Regions from separate parts of the Paenibacillus sp. PvR098 genome, predicted to be linked through region 4. Evidence: riboswitches for the same ligand, from Rfam matches in the RefSeq annotation. Region 4 holds a riboswitch; each other region holds the start of a gene.

Evidence for each region. A riboswitch is a leader RNA that binds a small molecule or an ion and turns the genes downstream of it on or off. The one in region 4 is predicted to bind cyclic di-GMP.
Region 1: it holds a riboswitch for cyclic di-GMP, as region 4 does, so the genes downstream of both, JOE45_RS08720 (hypothetical protein) here and JOE45_RS17655 (S-layer homology domain-containing protein) in region 4, are expected to answer to the same signal.
Region 2: it holds a riboswitch for cyclic di-GMP, as region 4 does, so the genes downstream of both, folE (GTP cyclohydrolase I FolE) here and JOE45_RS17655 (S-layer homology domain-containing protein) in region 4, are expected to answer to the same signal.
Region 3: it holds a riboswitch for cyclic di-GMP, as region 4 does, so the genes downstream of both, JOE45_RS21890 (hypothetical protein) here and JOE45_RS17655 (S-layer homology domain-containing protein) in region 4, are expected to answer to the same signal.

What each region holds. Positions count from the first base shown of each region.
Region 1 is NZ_JAFIBU010000001.1:1,744,500-1,749,878, reverse strand. Features, by position in the region: gene ytvI (sporulation integral membrane protein YtvI) at 1-953, opposite strand, end outside; gene JOE45_RS08730 (iron-sulfur cluster assembly accessory protein) at 1,339-1,641, shown strand; gene JOE45_RS08725 (YuzB family protein) at 1,692-1,913, shown strand; cyclic di-GMP riboswitch class I at 2,190-2,281, shown strand; gene JOE45_RS08720 (hypothetical protein) at 2,365-2,664, shown strand; gene JOE45_RS08715 (THUMP domain-containing class I SAM-dependent RNA methyltransferase) at 2,843-4,021, opposite strand; gene JOE45_RS08710 (O-methyltransferase) at 4,208-4,867, shown strand; gene aspA (aspartate ammonia-lyase) at 4,946-5,379, shown strand, end outside.
Region 2 is NZ_JAFIBU010000001.1:2,509,574-2,514,952, reverse strand. Features, by position in the region: gene JOE45_RS12465 (DUF421 domain-containing protein) at 1-447, opposite strand, end outside; gene JOE45_RS24010 (DUF421 domain-containing protein) at 353-712, opposite strand; gene JOE45_RS24005 (S-layer homology domain-containing protein) at 1,071-1,841, opposite strand; gene JOE45_RS24205 (WG repeat-containing protein) at 1,907-2,044, opposite strand; gene JOE45_RS12450 (WG repeat-containing protein) at 2,045-2,647, opposite strand; cyclic di-GMP riboswitch class I at 3,298-3,386, shown strand; gene folE (GTP cyclohydrolase I FolE) at 3,460-4,044, shown strand; gene JOE45_RS12440 (6-carboxytetrahydropterin synthase) at 4,077-4,892, shown strand; gene JOE45_RS12435 (SDR family oxidoreductase) at 4,895-5,379, shown strand, end outside.
Region 3 is NZ_JAFIBU010000001.1:4,407,854-4,413,232, forward strand. Features, by position in the region: gene JOE45_RS21880 (Gfo/Idh/MocA family protein) at 1-1,039, shown strand, start outside; gene JOE45_RS21885 (5'-3' exonuclease) at 1,246-2,115, shown strand; cyclic di-GMP riboswitch class I at 2,304-2,390, shown strand; gene JOE45_RS21890 (hypothetical protein) at 2,534-2,740, shown strand; gene JOE45_RS21895 (HD-GYP domain-containing protein) at 2,807-3,412, shown strand; gene JOE45_RS21900 (copper amine oxidase N-terminal domain-containing protein) at 3,733-5,199, opposite strand.
Region 4 is NZ_JAFIBU010000001.1:3,553,282-3,558,660, forward strand. Features, by position in the region: gene JOE45_RS17640 (DUF485 domain-containing protein) at 1-198, shown strand, start outside; gene JOE45_RS17645 (solute symporter family protein) at 202-1,746, shown strand; gene JOE45_RS17650 (S-layer homology domain-containing protein) at 2,011-2,403, shown strand; cyclic di-GMP riboswitch class I at 2,533-2,616, shown strand; gene JOE45_RS17655 (S-layer homology domain-containing protein) at 2,709-4,484, shown strand; gene JOE45_RS17660 (inorganic phosphate transporter) at 4,715-5,379, shown strand, end outside.

The DNA of each region.
Region 1 (5,379 bases), 1.8 Mb from region 4:
AACGTCAGCATGGTGAAGGCCGATACGCCGAGCGAATCGCCGGTGATCTTGGGTTCAAGGATTTGTCTGGTGGTAATGACTACAGCAAGTAGAACCGAAAGCCAGATCGCGAGCGTCGTTTGTCCGACGATGAACAAATAGATGATCCATGGGATGAACAGGGTAGATACGCCGAGTAGTGGAAGCACATCAAATACGGCGGAGAGAAGCGCTATGGAAAAAGCGTTCTTTACCCCCAACAAGAGCAGCGAAATGAAAACGACGATAAACGTCAGCGTGATCAGCTTGGCCTGGGCCTTGATGTAGGTAACAATGCCTTTCAGTACGTTTTCTCGTAAAAAATGGAATGCCTTTTTAAACGTATTGGGGGTTTTCTCTTCCGCTGTACGCTTCCATGATTCTATTTCGATGCTTAAGAAATAAGCCAAAATGATCCCGATCGCAAAATTAACCACAAAGGTTGAGAAAGAGGTTAATGCCGTAAATGTGCCCGTGAGAAAGCCGGTAACAAATTGGGTTATTTTACTCGTAATGGCCGTTGAATATTCTTGGGCCTGTTCTATCAGATCCTGCGTAGGGAGCGGTCCCAAATAGTCCTGAAGCGCTACGGAGCGCTCAATGATTTCTCTTTCCATGACGGCTGTATATTCGGGAAACTTGTCTTTGAGATTTAAAATCTGAGTTGTAAAAATAGCGCCCAATCCGGTTATCGCACCGAGTATGACCAAAATAAACAAGATGGTCGAAATGCCTGAGGCAATCGATTTTTTGATTCCTCTGCGGTGCAGCCATCTCGCCGGCGGTTCGATGATCATGTAAATGAGGAACGCAAAGAAGATCGGCGTTGCAATCCGATACAAGAAACTGAAAATGTACATAAACAAGTACACCGTCAAAATCAGGAGAGCAATGTCGAAGATAGTTTTGTAATATTTGCGGTAAAAAGTAATCATTTAGTCACCTCAGGTTCATCATTCATCTGCGGCTTGAGTATATCCTTTGGCCGCCCATAACTTCATTTCTTTTATCATTTGGCGCAAAATCGTATCCTTTGCCCGTCTGATTTTACTTGACTTTAACGACAACCGTCGGATATATGCGGTCCGCTCAAGCACGCCGTTGTCTTCCAAAGTAGAGCAGCGCGTCCGTCAGAGATATGGGGCTAACTTCCATTTTATATAACAACTCGTAGAATAGCAACTGAGGGGCTTGTGAGGATCATAAGAGAGGATAGATTAGAAATCGCTATTATGATATCATAGAACGACAAAGGTTGCTTTCGTTCTCATATTTCTATACAATAAGGGGAAAACGATAAGCTGTGGGAGATGTGAAGTCATGAATTGCAAAATTTCGCGTAATGCTGCCAAGGTGCTATTGGCCGAAATAGAGAAAGAAGAAAACAAAGAATTGAAGCTTCGCATATACGTGACGCACTCGCATGGGGACCATGCACATTACGGTATGGGAATGGACACGCCTACGGAAAACGATGTTGTCGTCTCGACGGACAAGGGCATCGATGTTATCCTTCAGAAGGACGATCCGTTTCTGGACGGTATTCGGATCGATTACTTCTATACGCCTGAGGAAGGCTTTTCGGTGACCAATCCTGCCAAAGGCAATCACGGTGATCATTGATTGTTTTTCAGGTTCATTAAAGGTAACCGACTTAGAAAGGAAACACCTGTATGGCCAACGATATACGGATCTGTGATAAATGTAAGCATATGAGAATGAAAACGGCTTTACCGAAGCTCCAGAAGCTGGTGCCTGATGCAGAAATCAAGGTGGGGTGTAAATCCTACTGCGGACCTTGCTCACGGTTTGCCTTCATCTTCATTAACGGCCGGTACGTTACCGGCAAAACTGAGGACGAAGCGATTGAAAAGGCAAGTAAATATGTGAAGTAACGAAATAGCGGATGAAGAAGCGCTTTGTTGAGGGTGAGAGGATTAAGGCCCATAAGTGCTTCCGAATCCGCTATTTTTTCTTTTTACGAATGGGTTATGAGGTCTTGTCGTGACTATTCGAACCGCAAGAGGAGCAATTGTAGACTAAAAAAGTTGAAAATAGTTCCAAAGACTTAATGTATTTGTTGAAATTGGGAAATTTGAATTATGTATTCCTTAGGCCTTATCTTTTATTCTTAAGGGAATGAATTTCATAAAAAGACATTTTTCGAGCGTACTCGATAAAGGCAAACCAGGCGAAAGCCTGGGCGCGCAAAACTACAGGGGCTAAAGTGCTGGTTCCAGCGCTATGCCAGCCAGTTGTCGAAGGTACGGAGCGACGCATAGATATGCAAACCCCCGTACCCCGTTGGCGAGAGTCTGATTGTTGTTGAAAAAGGAGCGATAACGGATGCAGGGTCAGGATCGGAGCATCATGACGAGAAAAGGTTTTTACACAAAAGTGGGGGATGATTTCGTAGGCGTATTTTTGTCGAACGAGGGTCCGAAAATGTTCATCAACCGTGAGACCTATGAACTGATGGCACCATGCTGGGACGTCGAAATGGTAAAGGGACGCAGCAGTCAGATCATTAACTTTTACTGGCGCGGTGAAGTGAAGCTGTCCATAAGATGCGAAGCGGATAATGATGTATTCATGCCGTTGTTTGATTATTTGAGCTGCCGGGAAACTGCGGTTCGACTCGCTTGATTCTTCAGAAAAGAGTTCGGGGAGAAAGCATGAAAAAGAACCATTTCTATGGCAATGCTGCCGGAAGAAATGGTTCTTTTTTTTGCGAGCTTTTGTTCTAGGACTGCCTTAGAGCGAACATGGCCATATGGTAAAATGGAGGGTTTCCGAGTCCATCCCAGCTCTACTCAGCCCGAGTTTATGCCTCGGGGCTTTTCGGTTCATTGCTTTTACGCCAGCCGAATAAGCCTCCTGGGGCAAAATATTGGTAAAGGTTGCACTCAATACGGCCGTTGAAGAGCTTGCGTTTCTTGTCGGTTTTGCGCCCCATGTAATGCTCAAACTGTTTGTTCGGGCTCAGTATGAAGGCCGACCATGTGGGCAGCTGCTCGTACATATGACCGAATTGGCGTATAGCCCGTTCTGCTTCGCTCTGGTCGCCCAGACGCTCGCCGTAAGGCGGGTTGGTGACGATACATCCGTAGTCTCCCCGCGGAACGGCCTTGGCTACCGGAAGCACCTGAAGCGTCAGCTCCTTCGCCAGCCCGGCAGCCTTCGCCGCAGCCAACGCGACTTCAATCGCTCCCGGATCGATATCAGAGCCTGCAATCTGGAGAGGGATGTCATCCCGTACAAGATCATAGGCTTCCTCGCGGGCCTCGTCCCACAATTCCTGTGGCACGAGCGGCCATTCTTCGGAGTTGAAGCTGCGCCTGAGGCCGGGGGCCAAATTCCAGCCGATCATTGCGGCTTCGATCGGAATCGTGCCCGATCCGCAGAACGGATCGTATAGCGGGCGTTCCGCCTGCCAACGGCTAAGCAGCACCAAGGCCGCGGCCATGGTTTCTTTCAGCGGGGCTTCGGTGATGAGCTTGCGGTAGCCGCGCTTATGAAGTCCGGGACCTGTCGTGTCCAGCGTCAATGTGGCGATGTCGTTCAGAAGCGACACTTCGATGACGTAGCGGCCTTCTGTCTCACGATACCATTCTGTGCCGTAACGCTGCTTCATGCTTTCTACGACGGCTTTCTTAACGATGCCTTGACATGCCGGTACGCTGGACAGCTGCGACTTATGCGAACGTCCTTCCACGGGGAATTCCCCGTCCTCGGGAATCCAATCCGGCCAAGGCAGCGCCTTGACACCTTCGAACAGTTCGTCGAAGGTACGGGCTTCGAATTGTCCCATCTTGACGAGCACGCGGTCTGCCGTGCGAAGCCACAGGTTGGCGCGGCATATGGCCAAGTAGTCGCCAACGAACGTGACGCGTCCGTTCTCTACCGTGATCTGTTCATAGCCGAGATCACGGACCTCTCTGGCAACGACGGCCTCGAGCCCCATGGGGGAGGTGGCGATGATTTCAATGGAATCTAAAGACATGTTGAATTCACTCCGTATCTGTAATGAGAGGCGAAGGGCCCCGAATATCATCAGGTTGAACAAAGCTTGGAAAAGCCATACAATTAATTAGTATAGGCGATCGACAGTGATTATACAACGATAGCAAACCTCAGGGGCATAATTTGAGCGCCAAATCGCACGGAGTTGGGAAGGATGGAGAATATCATGACAGCACCATTAACGCCAGAACAGTATCCAGAACAGTATTTGGAAGCCCTTTTTGAGACAGATGAGCCATTAGAGCGGGTTAAAGTAGGCATTCGGGCCAACAACATGCCTGAAATCTCGATTGCCCCCGGTTATGGAAGGTTATTGACCATGTTGGTTCGTATTTCGGGGGCCCGGCAAGTGCTTGAAATCGGGGCGCTCGGAGGATACAGCGGCATTTGTCTGGCCCGTGGTTTGCCGCAAGACGGCAAGCTCGTATCGCTCGAGTTGAAGCAGGACTATGCCGACCTGGCGCATAAGCATCTTCGCGAGGCTGGGTTTGAAGGGAAGGTGGAGTACCGGGTTGGTGAAGCGCTGGACAGCCTGAAGGCACTCGATGCGGAAGGACGGAGGTTCGATCTGTTTTTCATTGACGCAGATAAAGGGAATTACCCGAATTACTTGGAGTGGGCGATCAAGCTGGGCCATCCCGGCGCTATTATTCTCGGGGACAACCTGCTCATGCGTGGGAAAGCAATGAATCCTGGAGAAAAAGGGAACGCGGTTACGAAGATGAGGCAATTTACTGAAGCTGTGGCGCGGGACCCAAGGCTCGAAGGCGTGCTGCTGCCCGCTTATGATGGTTTAGCGATAGCACGAGTCAGGGAATACTCATAAAATGAGAAGCTGTTTTCAAGTCCCGGTAGGGAAAGGGCGCTGCTGCACTAATGTTTTTCGTCGAGAGGAGGATGGGAATTGACACAGGTGCGAGTAGAAAAAGATTTTCTGGGCTCCAAGGAGGTTCCGTCTCAGGCTTACTATGGCATTCAGACGCTGCGGGCAGTGGAGAATTTTCCGATTACCGGTTACAAAATCCATACTGAATTGATTCGTGCGATGGGAATGGTCAAGAAAGCGGCCGCTGCCGCCAATATGGAAGTCAAACAGTTGAATCCGGGCATCGGCCAGGCCATCGTTCAGGCTGCACAGGAAATAGTAGACGGACAGTGGCACGATCAGTTTATCGTTGACCCGATTCAGGGAGGGGCAGGCACCTCCCTGAACATGAATGCGAACGAAGTGATTGCCAATCGGGCAATCGAGCTTCTTGGCGGAACCAAAGGCGATTATTTTTCGGTGAGCCCGAATACGCACGTCAATATGGCTCAATCGACTAACGACGCGTTCCC
Region 2 (5,379 bases), 1.0 Mb from region 4:
ATGAATGCCCTCACTATTTCGCCAATCGGCGTAGAATATACGCTTCTCATTGCTATATCCGTTAGAAACCAATTCATTATCCAACCATTGCTTATCAAATCCGAGCGCGTGCAAATTATCCCATAAAATTTCACCATCGATAATCAAGGTGGTCGGGAGATCTTTCGTGCGATCCGGAAAATTAAAGTCCTGCTTTGTCGGTTTTTGATACTTGGATTTCAGCAATGTACTTACTTGGCCATTAGGCTCCAGTATTCCGTACTTGACTTCACGCACTGAAAAAACATTACTTTGTCGTAGTATACTCAATATTTGATTTACGTCTATTTTATTCTTTTTAAGCGTCTTCCGGTCAATGACTCCATCTCGAATAATAATGGAAGGATTGACAACCAGCAGGGAACGAGCCGATTTCATCTTTTGGGTTAAAAACTCTACGCCCAACATGAGAACCGTCCATAATCCGATCGCGTATAAAATAAAAAACTCCTATCTCATCTTCATAAATCGTATTTCTCAAAAAATCCCCGAGCACCAACACGAAAATCAAGTGAAAAGGGGTGAGCTGCAGGATGGAAGTTCTCCCTGTTACGATTATGATAAAAAATAAGGTGATAAAACCTATGACGACTTTGATTGACAGTAAACCGATGCTTACTTCTTCCAATATAGTTTTCCTCCAGATGGCATTTATTAGCGTCTCCTCATTCATTATGGGGGAATAAATACAAGGCTATACAACGGTCCCCGACACATTTTTTTGCGGTATTCACGCGATTCCCGGAGAATAAGCGCATAAACTGCACTTGCAGCCCTACCCTCTCCCCCGATGAATCCAGTCGCCGCCGCGCAACAGCAAATGGTTGCAATCGAACCTGAATTGAAAAGCCAAATAGCCAAGCCCAGGTTGAAAGGTATATCACGGAATACATCTTGTTCAATAACAATGAGCGCTTCCAGAAAAAAATGAGGCGACCTTTCTCCGATTGAATAACGGGAAATGGCCGCCGCATAGATTTATTCTGTTTTTCTTACTATCTACTTGACGGGGCTAATGTCTTGTACCCAAACTACTTCGCATTAAATAATCTCTTCATTGTGATGAATGCTTGTTGTTTTGTGAAATGTTCGGTGGAACCGAACTTATTGTTGCCAACGCTGCCCATCACTGCTGCATGATTAGTATTATCAACAATTGAACTCATAAGGGCTATCGATTCTATCGACCAGTTCGCCATGTTTTCCTCATCAGTAAAAGTGACAACGTTGGTACCTTTGGTTATTCCTAACATTCCTGAAACTCTTGATAACATGACTGCCGCTTCTTGACGGGTAATGAATCCGTTAGGGTCGAGTTTATTGTTGCCTCTCCCTCCGATAATACCCAGAGCATTAGCGGCTAATACAGTGGGATCAAATGTGTCTTCAAAGGTATCGTAGTTTATCTTTTTACCGGCGTTAGCAAGCATCTCGTCAACGGTTTTACCGGTTTTAACCGATAACAAATGCAATGCAAGTTTGCTGAAATCCGCACGATTAATGTTTGTCTTGTAACCATAATCTAATTCTATGGGTACGAGATTTAATGATGTCGCTGAACTAACTTCTGGTAATGCCCATGTTGAAGGAACATCCAATGGATTTTTAATAAAACCATAATTATCACCGTGGTTAATTTTTGCTCCGATTAATCCCTGGCTGGAACTATGCGCCCTTGCGTATTGCCCAGTTACTTCGGTGCCATTTTTGTCAATAAAAACTACTCCGCCATCTAATTTCTCTGCCCGAGCCAAGCCTTCGCTGAAGTCTTCCACCTGAGCGTACTTTTTCCCTAAATTCACCACTTGGTTACCGTTCTTATCCAGGATAACATAAATATCATCCGGACTATCCTCACGATAGGAAGCTATTGATTCTTATTTATGAACATCCAGTTATATCCGTTACCTATATTATTGAAACGTAATACACTTGCTACTCCTTCACTAAAATTCACGGCATCATCGTAAACAATCTTAGTTACTTCATCACCATTTTTATTGATCTAACCCCATTTTTCATTCTTCGAAACAACAGCTAATTCCTCATGGAAATTATTCACCCAGTCATATTTGAGTGGAATGACTTCTTTTCCGCTCTTATCGATAAATCCCCACTTGCCATTTTTATTTACTGCCGATAGACCATCATAAAATCCGGCGGTTTCAACAGAAATACCGTATCCATCATCGTCACGTATTTCATCATAATGGGGTTGAACGACTTCCTTCCCTTTCCTATCGATAAAACCCCATTTTCCATTTTTTCTTACCGCCGCTAGGCCTTCTCTGAAATTAAGTACCTCATCATAAGATGTTTTAATGACTTCCTTCCCGTACTTATCCAGGTAGACCCACTCGCCTTGTTTATTTTGATAACGAGCTAATCCCTCGCTGAATATATACACCCTGAATAATTTATTCGTATCCAAAAACAGATCGTCGATAATCAAATTTCCCTGTCTATCAATGACTCCCATGTTGCCGTAACGGGACAATTGAACCCAAGCCATGCCTTCGCTAAATGTATTTTGTACATCGTTAAAGCCGTAAAGACTCGTATATTCCTGCTCAATCGAGAAGCTTTCTTTTTCATCGGCGAAGACCACAGATTACATGTTAATCATTGCAGCAATGCTTAAACCAAACACGTTAACCGTTTCATCACTCTCTCTCCTTCGAAGTTAATGTTCTTAATAAATCTCACCTGTTGTATTATTTTGCTAATAGGCGTTATAGCCAAATCATCTTTAATGGACTCCGACTTTGCGCTAGATTTTGCGATGAGGTTAGCCAAATTGCTTATATTCTGCAATAAAGCCATGCTAAACGAGTAAGCAGCTTTCTATTTTGGATCATTCGATGTACAGCATACAGCATTGGTAAAGAGCAACTGGAGATGCGGAGGAGGCACGGAAGCCTGTTTTTGAAGTACTGAACTGCTTACATGGTTGCGTTTATCGCGCATTAAAAAGTGCGTGATAAACGCATTTTTTTGCGTAAGTCGCGTAGTAACCACACGTGAAAAACACGCTTTTTCAAGCGTGACTCACGCGGTGAAATGTGCGTGAAAAAGGCTTATTTTTCGGTTACTGTCGAATGATGTCATTGTATACTTTGTAATAGGGTTATATACCTAGGTCGTTGTATCGAAGTCCAGTCTCGAATGAAGTTGAAACAGTCGTATGGATAGTACAAAGGTTACAAAGGTTCTTATTTTAATAGTCCAATCAGCATGTGCACCATTCTATTCATTTCTTAACGATAACGGCCAACCCATTCGAAAGGTGGGGACGCAAAGCCAAGGGTCAACGGCGTGTAACACGCTACGGCAGCCGGGTTACCGAATTAGGAGGATTTCTATACACGAATCCAGTCCCTTATTCGGACTAGATTTTTAAATTTAAGGAGGAAAAAACCAGTGGCTCTTGTTAAAAACAACTTTAAAAAAAACAACGATATTCTTGAAGAAAACATTCGGGCGATTCTTGAGGAAATTGGTGAAAATCCAAACAGGGAAGGCCTTTTGGATACCCCAAAACGAGTAGCAAAAATGTACAGGGAGGTGTTTGCCGGTGTCGAGGTCAATCCCGAAACGGCATTAACCACAACGTTTGAGGAAGATTATGAAGGAATCATAACCGTAAAAGACATTACTTATTATACGTTCTGTGAACACCACCTGATTCCTTTTTATGGGAAAGCCCATATCGGTTACATACCGGACGGAAGAATTGTAGGTTTAAGCAAATTTGCCAGATTAGTGGAGCTCGTTTCCCAGCGGCCGCAAGTACAAGAGAGAATGACCCAGCAAGTCGCAGCTGCCATTATAAACGTGCTGAAACCAAAAGGTGTCATCGTGACGATTGAGGGAACCCATTTATGTATGTGTGCAAGAGGGGTTAAAAAACCTGGCACTGCTACAGTGACAACGGTGAAAAAAGGGATATTCACCGAAAGCGTTGCTTTATGTGAAGAATTTGACCGTTCCATTTCGCGCATTTGAATCGTTCAATAACAGAGGCGGGGGACACCATTATGCTTTATTTATCAAGAAGAGTCGATTTTTCCGCAACCCATGTTTATCGCGTTCCGCAATGGAGTGATGAAGAAAATCGCCGAATTTTTGGGCTTTGTAATAATCCAAGCGGACACGGACACGATTATAAACTTGAAGTTATGGCCAAAGGATTGTTAAACGAAAGCACGGGCATCGTGGTTAATACAACGGACATTAAGCGTATCGTGAATTCGTTTGTCGAACGGGAACTCGACGGTAAATTTTTGGATCGCGAACACCCATATTTTCAAATTCACATACCGACTACGGAGAGCCTTGTAGAGTATATTTGGTTTTCCCTTGAGTCTCAGTTTGACGGATGTGAACTGCATCGGATTAGATTGCATGAAAACGACTTTTTATATTCGGAAAAGGAGGCGGGCTCATTGACCCGGCTTACTCGAAAGTATCACTTTTGCGCGGCACACCGTTTACACAGCGATCATTTAACGGCAGAAGAAAATCTCGAGTTGTTCGGCAAGTGCAATAATCCCCACGGACACGGCCATAATTACTACCTTGACGTAACAGTCACAGGGACACCCGATCCCGTCACGGGAATGATTATGAATTTGGCTGAACTGGATGAAATTGTGGAGAGGGTCGTACTTGCTAAGTTCGACCATAAACATTTAAACCTGGATACAGATGAATTTAAAGAGTTGAATCCGACTTCGGAAGTCGTTGCTCTGGTCATTTATAACATGCTGCAACCGCATCTTCCTAAACTTTATAAGATCGGACTTTGGGAAACCGAAAAAAATTATTTTGAATATTATGGACCAGGAGAATAAAGATGATTGATTTTGAACAACTCAAAGGGAAAACTATTGCCATTACAGGGGCCTCCCGTGGAATCGGTAGAGAAACGGCAGGTTTACTCAGTCAACTGGGGGCGAATCTTGTTCTTGGGGCAAGAAACGAAGAAGATTTAAAATCGGTTACCGACCAAATGAATTCGCGAACATTAGTATTACCTTTGGATGTATCCGATGAAACGTCTGTAAACACATTTACGAAAGAAGCGGTATCGCATTTCAAAAGAATTGACGCACTGATCAATTGTGCCGGAGTAGGTACTTTCGACTCCCTGCTTTCGCTGTCCATAGAAGATTTCAACCGAATGATTTCGGTAAACCTGAAAGGCACGTTTCTTTGCTGCCAATCCTTTGGCCGGCATATGAATCAAAACAGACAAGGGAAAATAATCAATCTCGTCTCTATTGCAGGAACGATGGCACTGCCCGGATGCGGGGGTTACTCAGCTTCTAAATTTGGAGT
Region 3 (5,379 bases), 850 kb from region 4:
ACAAAGAGCAAAAGAAATTGCCGAATCGGTAAACGTTCCAAAAGCATACGGGAGTATAATGGATGTACTTCAGGATAAGGACATTGATGTGATTCACAATTGTACGCCGAATTATCTTCACTATGAGATGAATAAGCAAATCTTACTTCATGGCAAGCATTTGCTCTCGGAGAAGCCTCTAACACTGACCTGCGAGGAAGCGAAGGAATTGTACCATTTGGCTAAGGAAAGAGATTTGGTCACCGGTATCAATTTCAATTATCGTCAGTTCCCGATGGTCCAACATTTGCGAGGCATGGCGCAGGATAATGATTTGGGCGAGATTCGGATCGTTAGAGGGAATTATTTGCAGGATTGGTTGTTGTATGATACGGATTATAACTGGCGGATTGAACCCGAATATGGCGGGCGGGCGCGAGCACTCGGGGATATCGGTTCCCATTTGTTTGATTTGGCGCAGTACGTAACAGGCTTCAAAATTGCGGAAGTAATGGCAGATATATCAACCATTATTCCCAAGCGCTACAAGCAGCGGATAGGACAGACGGCTTTTCAAGAAGGCGGGGCAAACGATGCTGAGCTAGTGGACATCAGCACGGAAGATTATTGCTCTGTCCTGGTCAAATTCGATAATGGCATAAAAGGGGTATTTACGGTTTCTCAAGTGACCGCGGGAAGTAAAAACGCTCTGGATCTCCATTTGGACGGTGCCTTAGCTTCCGGATCATGGAATCAGGAGAGGTCTTCGCGTCTGATGATCGGTTACAGGGACAAGCCGAATGAAACGGTATTTAGAGACCCGACTCTTGTGAAAAAAGAGGCACATCCTTTCCTTCATTATCCTGGCGGTCATGAGGAGGGCTGGCCGGAAAGCCTAAAGAACACGATGGAGAACTTTTATTCAGCAGTAAGAGATCAAACGCCTCTTTCGAATACGATCGCTTCTTTTAAAGACGGCTACCAAAGCATGCTTCTGATTGAAGCGATTCTGAAAAGTGCCGACAGCGGAACCTGGGAAAAGGTAGAGACGGCAGAATAAGAATTGAATAGCAATGTGAGCTTGTGATAACAGCCTATTGACTCCCTCAATAGGCTGTTTTTTTCTTAGTACAGATACAAAGAAAGGGGCAGCACGGTCTGGCTCCCTTTACCAAGGATCATATGGATATCACTGTGTATTTACGAAACAAGGTGGATGTTATAGTATAGATAAGATAAAGATCACATCTACCGGAGAGTGAATTCATGCAATCAGCTAATAAAACGTTAATTATTGATGGTATGGCATTGTTGTTTAGGGCCTTTTATGCCACGTCTTATAGTGGATACATAAGAAAAACGACGGCAGGTGTTCCGACCAATGCTATTTATGGATTTGTTCAGTATTTATTCGATGCGATAAAAGAATATAATCCAACTCATATCATTTGCTGCTGGGATATGGGCAGCAAAACGTTCAGGACTGAATTATTTGATCAATATAAATCCAACCGGATCGCGCCGCCGGAAGAGCTCATTCCACAATTTGACCTAGTAAAAGACGTGGTCACTTCATTGGGTATTCCAAACTTTGGACTTCATCACTACGAAGCGGACGACTGCATCGGTACCCTGTCATTTCTTTTGAGTTCTGAATCGGAAGTTGTCATTTTGACGGGTGACCATGATATGCTTCAATTATTAACGGAGCAAATCTCTGTGGCGATCATGAAAAAAGGCAGAGCTAATTATTGCTTATACACTCCTCAAATGTTATGGGAAGAGAAACAAATTACTCCTGTTCAAATGGTAGATTTAAAAGGTTTGATGGGAGATACCAGTGACAATTATCCTGGAGTCCGTGGAATTGGCGAGAAGACGGCTTTGAAGCTTATACAGGAATTTTCCTCTGTTGAAGAGGTACTTAATAATTTAGATAAGGTTTCCCCATCGGTCAGAAAAAAAATCGAAATTGACCGAGACATGTTGATACTTTCAAAAACATTGGCGACAATCAAAAAAGACACTCCATTGGATTGCAATCTGAATGAATGTGTGTTGAGTATTAAAAGAGAAACAGCCGAAAAGATATTTTTGGACCTTGAATTCGAAAGCCTGTTAAAGTTGATTGGCTAGAAGTTCAATTTACTATAATAATACAAGAGGGGCTGTTCCCAAAGTGGATTTTTCTACTTGAGGAAATGGCCCTTTTGTTCACACAATAATAGAATAAAAATGAAAATTTTTACTAAAAAAAGGAATTTGATTTATGATGTCGAATATTGTTTAATAATATATAGTTTTCTGACAAGTCTTCCTTGAAAAGTCGATAAAGGCACACCCATTGAAAAGTGGGGTCGCAAAGCTACAGGGGCTTCAGTGTGATTACACTATGCCAGCCAGTTACCGAAACCTGGATCAATAATCCTCCAATTTCGGAGGATTTTTTTGGTTTTGGGACGTTTTTTTTGTGTAGCATTCTTTCATCGTCACTCTAAGTAGATGAGTCTGACCATCATTTGTGAAATATCATAGTGATAGAGGAGAGAGTGAAATGTACCTTGGCCGAGTTCCTGGGATGGGATTAGAGGAGATTCAAAACAAAACGTATGAGGAATTGAAAGACCATTACATTAGCCTAAAGGTTGAATTAAAGGTAGCCCGTATTAATTTTGAATTTGAGAGGGCCATGGACCTTAAAGAAGAAATGGAACTCATTTATAAAGCATTATCAAACAAAAAGGAAAAAAAGACCAGTTAATTGTATATTCAAGATGGATTCACACGAAGCAGGTTATAACGCTTCGCGGTATGGAGGACCTATGAAATGAAAAATGAAAGATTGCTTTACATACTGTTTCGATTAATGAAGAAAGAACTAAGTATTTACGAACATTGTATGCGTGTTGGAAAGCTGGCCAAAATATTGGCTTCCCATCTCCATTATAATCAGGAACAAACACGCAGCTTGGTAGTAGGCTGCCTTCTGCATGATATTGGAAAAATTTTTATTCCTACTGATATTTTAAATAAGGATACAGATGCAACGGTAGAAGAGTGGGAAACCATGAAACGTTATCCTGTTCTTGGAGCAAATTTGGCGCATAAAGAAGGAATTCATGATCTTAACATCATTGAAATTATTAAATTTCATCGTGAACGATGGGATGGGGCTGGTTATCCTTATGGCTTACGTGGCGAGTTCATTCCGAATTTCGCGCGAATTTGTTCTATTCTTGAAGTTTTTGATCATATGCTCCAAGATACCCCTCATCGGAAGGGGTTATCCGTTCAAGAGGCCAAACAAGAACTGTGGTATCAGAGCAGGAAGCAATTCGACAAAAATATTGTTCAAGTTTTCCTGAACATTCCTTCACATGATTTGGAAATTTATAATCGTTCTAGCAAATGGAGAAATGAACAGTATGGGTAAGTATTATCCTGATATCCCCTGAAATAATACGGTTATTACATCGTATACATAAACCAGGTAACCGTAAAAAAGAAAAGAAAAAAATAACATATCCTACACCCCTTGTGTCATCTCGAAATTGCGCCCGATGAAACTGTTCATACGCTCAAACAATGGGCCAACCAGCACAATTGCATTACGGTCATCCACGCATAGTATAAGGGCTAGGCGCAAAGTTTTCGTTGTTTTTTTGGTTATAATGGCGGATGCCCGACCCAAGGATATCCTTGGGTCAGGAAACAACGCCCCCGTTCGGCTGATCAATCGTTTGTTTATCTCATTTATTCAGAAATCACGATCATTTGACTTTCGGCTTTCCAATCTACCTTTGCACCAAGTGATTCAGCTACAAAACGCAGCGGAAGTACCATGCTGCCGTTTACAATCTTGGCAGGCGCATCAATTGTAAATTCTTGACCGTTCACAATAGCTGCATTGCTCTCATTTGTTAGTAGAATCGTCGTTTCTCCACGCTGAATTGAGACTTGTTGCGATGCTTCTTCCCATTCCACATTAGCTCCAAGTGATTCTGCAATTGCACGAGCAGGCATCAGTGTAAACCCATTTTCAATAAATGGAAGGACTTCAAATTTGGGCACAACTCCATTTACGAATGTTTTAAGCTCAGTGTTATTGGTTTGTGCAAATACTTTGTTCAACTCTTCAAAGACCAATAGATTTTTCGGGTTAAGTGCAGCTGCGGTCGAAAGATGAGTAATCGCTTCATTAGATTTACCTGCTTTAGCTAACTCTTCACCGAGTTTAAATCGTACAACCGCACTAGTCGGATTTTTCTCTACCGCTTGCTCAAGATAAAGTTGTTTCTCATCTGACTTATCTTGGCGTCCAGCCATTTCTGCCTTTACAATCAAGGAAAGATAGCTTTCCGGTGCTCTAACATCAAGTTGTTTGGCAATCTCCTTGGCATTGTTGAGGTCACCGTTCGCCAGGTATGTTAAAGCTAATTCAACATACAGGTTGTTGTTATCCGGGCTTGCCTTCAATAATTGCTGGAAGTTGGCAATGGTTGAATTGTAATCGATGTTTTGTTTCAACTCGAAGAGGTTCGTCTCAGCCTGCTGTTCTTTTAGATATTGCTCATAAGCAGAAGGATCTATCTTAGAACGGAATTCCTCCACGCTCCATGACAGTTTCATGACTTCTTCGAAGCTGGAATCAAAGGGTTTTTCCGTTATGTCAAAATCAAATCCTTCCTTACCATCCCCCAAACGTGATTCAGAAGAAGTTGCTCCATTATGTGCAGCAGTTGTAGAAAAAGTGTTTTCTCCGGCTTCCGTGCGAGTCTCGGAAGAACCGGATTGAGAAGCTGTGTCATTAGTCGGCGCAGAGCTAGCACCTTTTTCCGAACGAGAGTCGGAAGAACCGGATTGAGAAGCCGTGTCATTCGTTGAAGCAGAGCTAGCGCCTGTTTCTGAACGCGATTCGGAAGAGCTGGATTGAGAAGCTGTGTCGTTCGTGGAAGTAGAGCTAGCGCCTGTTTCTGAACGCGATTCGGAAGAGCTGGATTGAGAAGCTGTGTCGTTCGTCGAAGCAGAGCTAGCACCTGTTTCTGAACGCGATTCGGAAGATCCGGTATGTGAAGCCGTGTCGTTCGCCGAAGCAGAGCTTGCTTCGGTTTCCGTTCCTGACACAGAAGAACCTGCACCGTGTGTCTGTGCAAAACTAGAATGGATTGGTGTAATTAATAGCATGGATGCGATAGATAATGCGGTAATTTTTTGTTTCATTTGTTCATGACCTCCATTTTTATATGTATTATTTAGTTTCATGATTGTTAATACGACTTTAGTTGTATATAAATGGGGGTCGATCGACATATATCATCAAAATATTATTTATTTTATGGGACTACAGTACTGCAATTAATTATTTCATGTGACTTTTAGGTTATGCTAACCTGCCAAACC
Region 4 (5,379 bases):
CCGGTTCTTACCTCTTTCTCCAACGTGTTGAATACACCTGCCGTCGGCTCGATTACTTGGGCGTGGGTGTTTGCTTTTGCCCAGTTCATTATGACGTGGGTTTTGTGCTCCCTCTATTCCAAGCAATCTGTAACCTTCGACGCGATTTGTGAAGAAATTAAAAAGCAAGTGCATTCTGTGGAAAGAAGGGCGGGATAATCCATGAATACAGCCTTCTTGCTGTTTCTCGTTATCGTTCTCGGCACGCTCGTGATTACTTATTACGCCTCCAAAAAAACAAAAACAACAAGCGAGTTTTATACGGCCGGCGGAGGCTTGACCGGCTGGCAGAACGGGCTTGCCATAGCGGGTGACTACATGTCCGCCGCCTCCTTCCTGGGTATTGCGGGAATGGTTGCGCTGTTCGGCTTTGACGGATTTTTCTACAGCATCGGGTTCCTGGTTGCTTATCTGGTTGTGCTGTATCTCGTAGCCGAGCCGCTTCGAAATTTAGGGAAGTATACGATGGCCGATATGATTGCCGCCCGTTTCGATCATAAGAAGATTCGTGGCGTAGCTGCGATCAATTCCATCGTCATTTCCATCTTCTACATGATCGCACAGCTGGTCGGTGCCGGCGGCCTTATCGCTCTTCTGATCCCAAGCCTCGATTACACAACCTCAGTGCTCATCGTGGGTGTCCTCATGACCGTGTATGTTGTTTTCGGCGGTATGACGGCAACGAGCTGGGTGCAAATTATCAAATGCGTATTGCTTGTCGCCGGTACGTTTATTATTTCGCTCATTGTTTTCGCCAAATTCAATTTCAGCATCGGGCATATGTTCGACGAGATGCGAAATGCTACCGCGCTGAAAGAAGCTTTTTTGAATCCCGGCAACAAATTCGGGAATGGACTCGATACGATTTCTCTAAACCTTGCCCTCGTGTTGGGGACGGCCGGACTGCCGCATATATTGATCCGTTTCTTCACGGTTAAAGACGCGCCTACGGCACGCAAATCGGTAGTCGTCGCCACTTGGGTTATAGGCCTGTTCTACGTGATGACCGTGTTCCTCGGCTTCGGCGCAGCGGCTTTCGTAGGTAAGGATGCCATTGTGAGCGCAAATGCCGCAGGCAATATGGCTGCTCCTCTCCTGGCTAGAGCCCTTGGCGGAGAATTTTTGTTCGCCTTTGTATCGGCCGTAGCTTTTGCAACGATTCTGGCTGTTGTCGCTGGTCTTGTGCTTTCTGCCGCTTCCGCCTTCGCCCACGATTTCTACAATCATATTGTTCGCAATGGAAAGGCGAACGAGAAGGAGCAAATCAAAGCGGCGAAACTAGCTTCCGTCGGCGTAGCGATCATATCGATCATTCTTGCACTGTTTGCGCAGAAGCTGAATGTCGCGTTCCTTGTAGCCTTAGCTTTTGCTGTGGCAGCCAGTGCCAATCTGCCGGTTCTTTTGTTCACGGTATACTGGAAAAGGTTCAATACAGCGGGAGCGGTTACAGGCATGATTGTCGGCGTACTCAGCGCACTCATTCTGGTAGGCATCAGTCCTAACGTCTGGGATCCGGTAGAAGGTAAAGCGATTTTCGTCGGCACACCGCTCATTTCGCTTACGAATCCGGGGATCATCTCGATTCCGCTAGGTTTTTTGGCCGCTTTCCTCGGAACCTTCCTTTCCGCGAAGCGGGATGATGTGAAGTACGATGAGATATTGGTCAAAGCGAATACGGGAATACAGGATTTGGCTCAGGCCAAATAAGGGTTGAGTTTTAGCAAGTTCTGTTCAAATACAGCAGCTTTGAGCAGCCATTGCCGTTCGATTGAACGGTGATGGCTGCTTTTTCTTTTCTTATCTTCAGTAACCTATGAGAGAGCCCCGACTCCCTGTTCCAACCTTGACTATTTTTCAAAAGAAAAAATATAGGACAACGGACGGGTATCGAATTTTAACGGCGTATTTACTAATTATATGGATATATAAAGTTAGTCCTATATTCCTGTTTTTATGATGGGGGGCAATGATATGCTGTCAAAGATTAAGGAGTGGATAGGTAATAAGGATCATCGAGAGACAAGGGGAATCCGGAAATATGTCCTGCCGCAAATCGACAAGCATGTTCAATGGATTCAACATACAAGCGATTTGAATAAAGTAAGCAGCGAACTGCAGATGAGGGTTCAGCAAGGCCAGGATGATACGATGATGATTGCCGTACTTCAAATGGAATTGGTTGCAGATGGCGAGGTCTATAGTGATAACTCGGACATTTCTGAATGGGCAAAGGCTGTAGTTTCTACCGCTACTTCAGCAGGACTAATGAATGGTTATGAGGACGGTACACTAAAGCCAAAAGGGAATACAACCCGTGCCGAAACCGTAACCGTAATGCTTAGAGCATTGAAGTTTAAAATATAGTGTAAAATCAGCCGGCCCCTCTAGGTCGGCTTTTTGCATAACCGCCTAATCGACATTTCAAAAAAATGTCGACACTTGTCAGATAACGGAAAACTGTTATAATGAGCTTGAAGCTATTTTTATAAAAAAACTTGATAAAGGCAAAATCATTGAAAGGTGATGACGCAAAGCTACAGGGGCTAAGGTTTTGAACTATGCCAGCCAGTTGCCGAGAAAGCTAGTAAAACACACAAGCTTATCTTTGCGCAGCGCAGATAAGCTTTTTTTGTGTTTTATAAGAGGTGTTTAGTCCAAGGAGGCGTATGATGAGAAAGCTTCGTTATGTAATGCAGGTATTCATGATTTCATTATTGGTGTTGAGTTTGGCAGGACAAAGCTTTGCGGCTGAACCGGAAACAACGGATTCAAGTGCAAATCGTAGTGCATTAAACCTTGGTTTTAATGACTCGGCAGAAGCAGCCTGGGCAGCGGAATCTATTGGGAAGATGAAATCCAAGAATGTATTGTCCGGTTATGAAGACGGCACTTTTCGTCCTAATCAGCCTGTTAGTCGTATTGAAGCCGTAGTTACGGCTGTTCGGCTCATGGGACTGGAAGAGCAGGCCAAAGCAAAGCCGGGTGATAGCAAGCTCCACTTCAAAGATGCTTCGATCATCGATAGCAATTACAGCTGGGCCAAAGGATACGTTATCATCGCTTTGGAGCAAGGCCTTTTCGATACTTCAGAAGAAAGGCTTCAACCGAATACACCAGCAAGCCGGGTTTGGGTAGCGGGCCTACTAGTAAAAGCTCTGGGGCTACAAAAAGAGGCGCTTAGTCAAATGACGGCCGTTCCGGATTTTAAAGATGCTGGAGATATTCCGGCCGGAGCGGTTGGATATGTAAACATAGCTGTTCAACAAGGCATTGTTAGCGGTTATCCTGATGAGACGTTCAAGCCCAATAATAACGTTACACGCGCTGAGATGGCTGCACTGCTCGTAAGAACCAATGACAACTTACTTGAGCAATCCGGAGCGGTCACCATCAAAGGAACAATAACTGCGTTGAATTTTGACCGTAATGTGACGGACAGTGTCTATTCCAGTACGTATGGTTCCATCGCAGTTCAAAGCTTTAATCAAGATTCATTTACCTATAAAATTTCGCCGGACCTTGCAGTTCCGTACAATCAGCGGTTTATTCCGGCATCCCAGCTCCTTGTAGGCGATGTGGTGTCACTGACCGTTGAGAATGATGTCGTGCTGGAAGCAAGCTTCATCAATAAAGAGACGGTTGATGAGAAGACAGCCGGAATCAACGAATTTAAAACGGATATCGAATTAACGTCAGGCAGTGAGATTGAATTAAAGTATAAGAATAACGATGGAAAGATACGTGCCGAGGTTGAAAAGAAAACCAAAGGTGAAAAAGGCAAGGAAAAACTGAAGGGAGACGAAGCGGTTCAAGCCGTAGAAGATTTCCTTAAACAGGCTGCGTTTACACCTCAAATGACGAAGCAAGAGATCGTCAATCAAATCTTAACAGCGCTGGAAGCGGAGATTAGCGAGGTTAAAGAGCTGGAAATCGAAATCAAGTTCTCGAACGGCAGTAAAGTTGAAATTGAATGGGAAAATGAAGACGAGAAGTCTGAAGAAAAGTCTCGCAAAGACAACAGAGATAACAGAGATAACAGAGATAATAGAGACAATAGAGACAATAGAGACAAGGAGCAACGGCCAGAAAAAGAAGCCAATGCTCACGGGATCGAAAAGTTTGAGTTAGAGATCGAGCTGTCCGATAAGCAGAAATTAAAACTCGAATATAAAGATGATGATGGAAAAGTCGAAGCTAAAGTGGAAAAAGATAAAGAGAAAGTATCCGGAGATAAAGCAATCCAAGCAGTAAATGAGCTTTTCGAACAAATGAAACTGTCTGAAACTATGGACAGAAGCGAAATTCAAAAAAGCATATTCACTTACCTTCAAACAGAGGAAAGTGATGTGGAAAAATTCGAATTGGAAATCGAGTTTTCAAGCGGTAAAAAAGTTAAAGTAGAATTTGAAAACGACAATGACGATGACGACAACGACGAAGATTAAGAACGATTCTCCCTAATACAAAGCACCTTAATCCATTTTGGTGGGTTGAGGTGCTTTTTTATTTGTATCCCATTCTTTGGTTAAATTTGATTGACGGATATACCAGGTTGAGCTAAAATGAGCACATAACCTATAAAACATACCAAAATAGTTGGATATAATTCAGGGAGAAATGTGGGATTACCTTGTCGATTTTAATTGTGGCTATAGCGATTGCATTGTTTTTTGCAATGAACATTGGGGCAAGTGGTGCGGCGGCTACGATGGGAGTAGCTTACGGCAGTGGCGCGATCAAGCGGAAATACCTCGCGCTTAGTTTGGTTGCCGTCGGCGTATTCCTCGGTGCGTATCTCGGCGGTGGAGAAGTCGTGAAGACGTTGGGCTCGGGAATTATTCCATCGGATTTACTGAATGTACATTTGGTCATTATCATTTTACTGGCAGCTACCGTTACTTTATTTAGCGCAAACCTGATGGGGATTCCGTTATCTACAAGCGAGGTAACCGTGGGTTCGGTCGTAGGAGTGGGTGTTGCCTACGAGGTCTTGTATGTTAAGAACATTTTAGTCATTGTTTCGTTCTGGATCATTATTCCGATTGTAGCCTTTCTCTTGGCCTGGGGCCTGGGGTATGTCATTCGGGGACTGGAGCGCCGCGATGCCAGGTGGAAAGGCGAAGGGGATGGCTGGTGGAGGAAGGGCCTGATAGTGCTTGTTCTAGCCGCCGGATTCATTGAGGCTTTTTCTGCCGGTATGAACAATGTCGCGAATGCGGTAGGTCCTCTTGTAGGCGCAGGCTTGATGAGCGTAGGTAATGGGGTATTCTGGGGAGGCCTATTCGTTGCGGCAGGAGCGCTTCTTCTCGGAGGAAAAGTGCTGGAAACCAACGGGAAAAA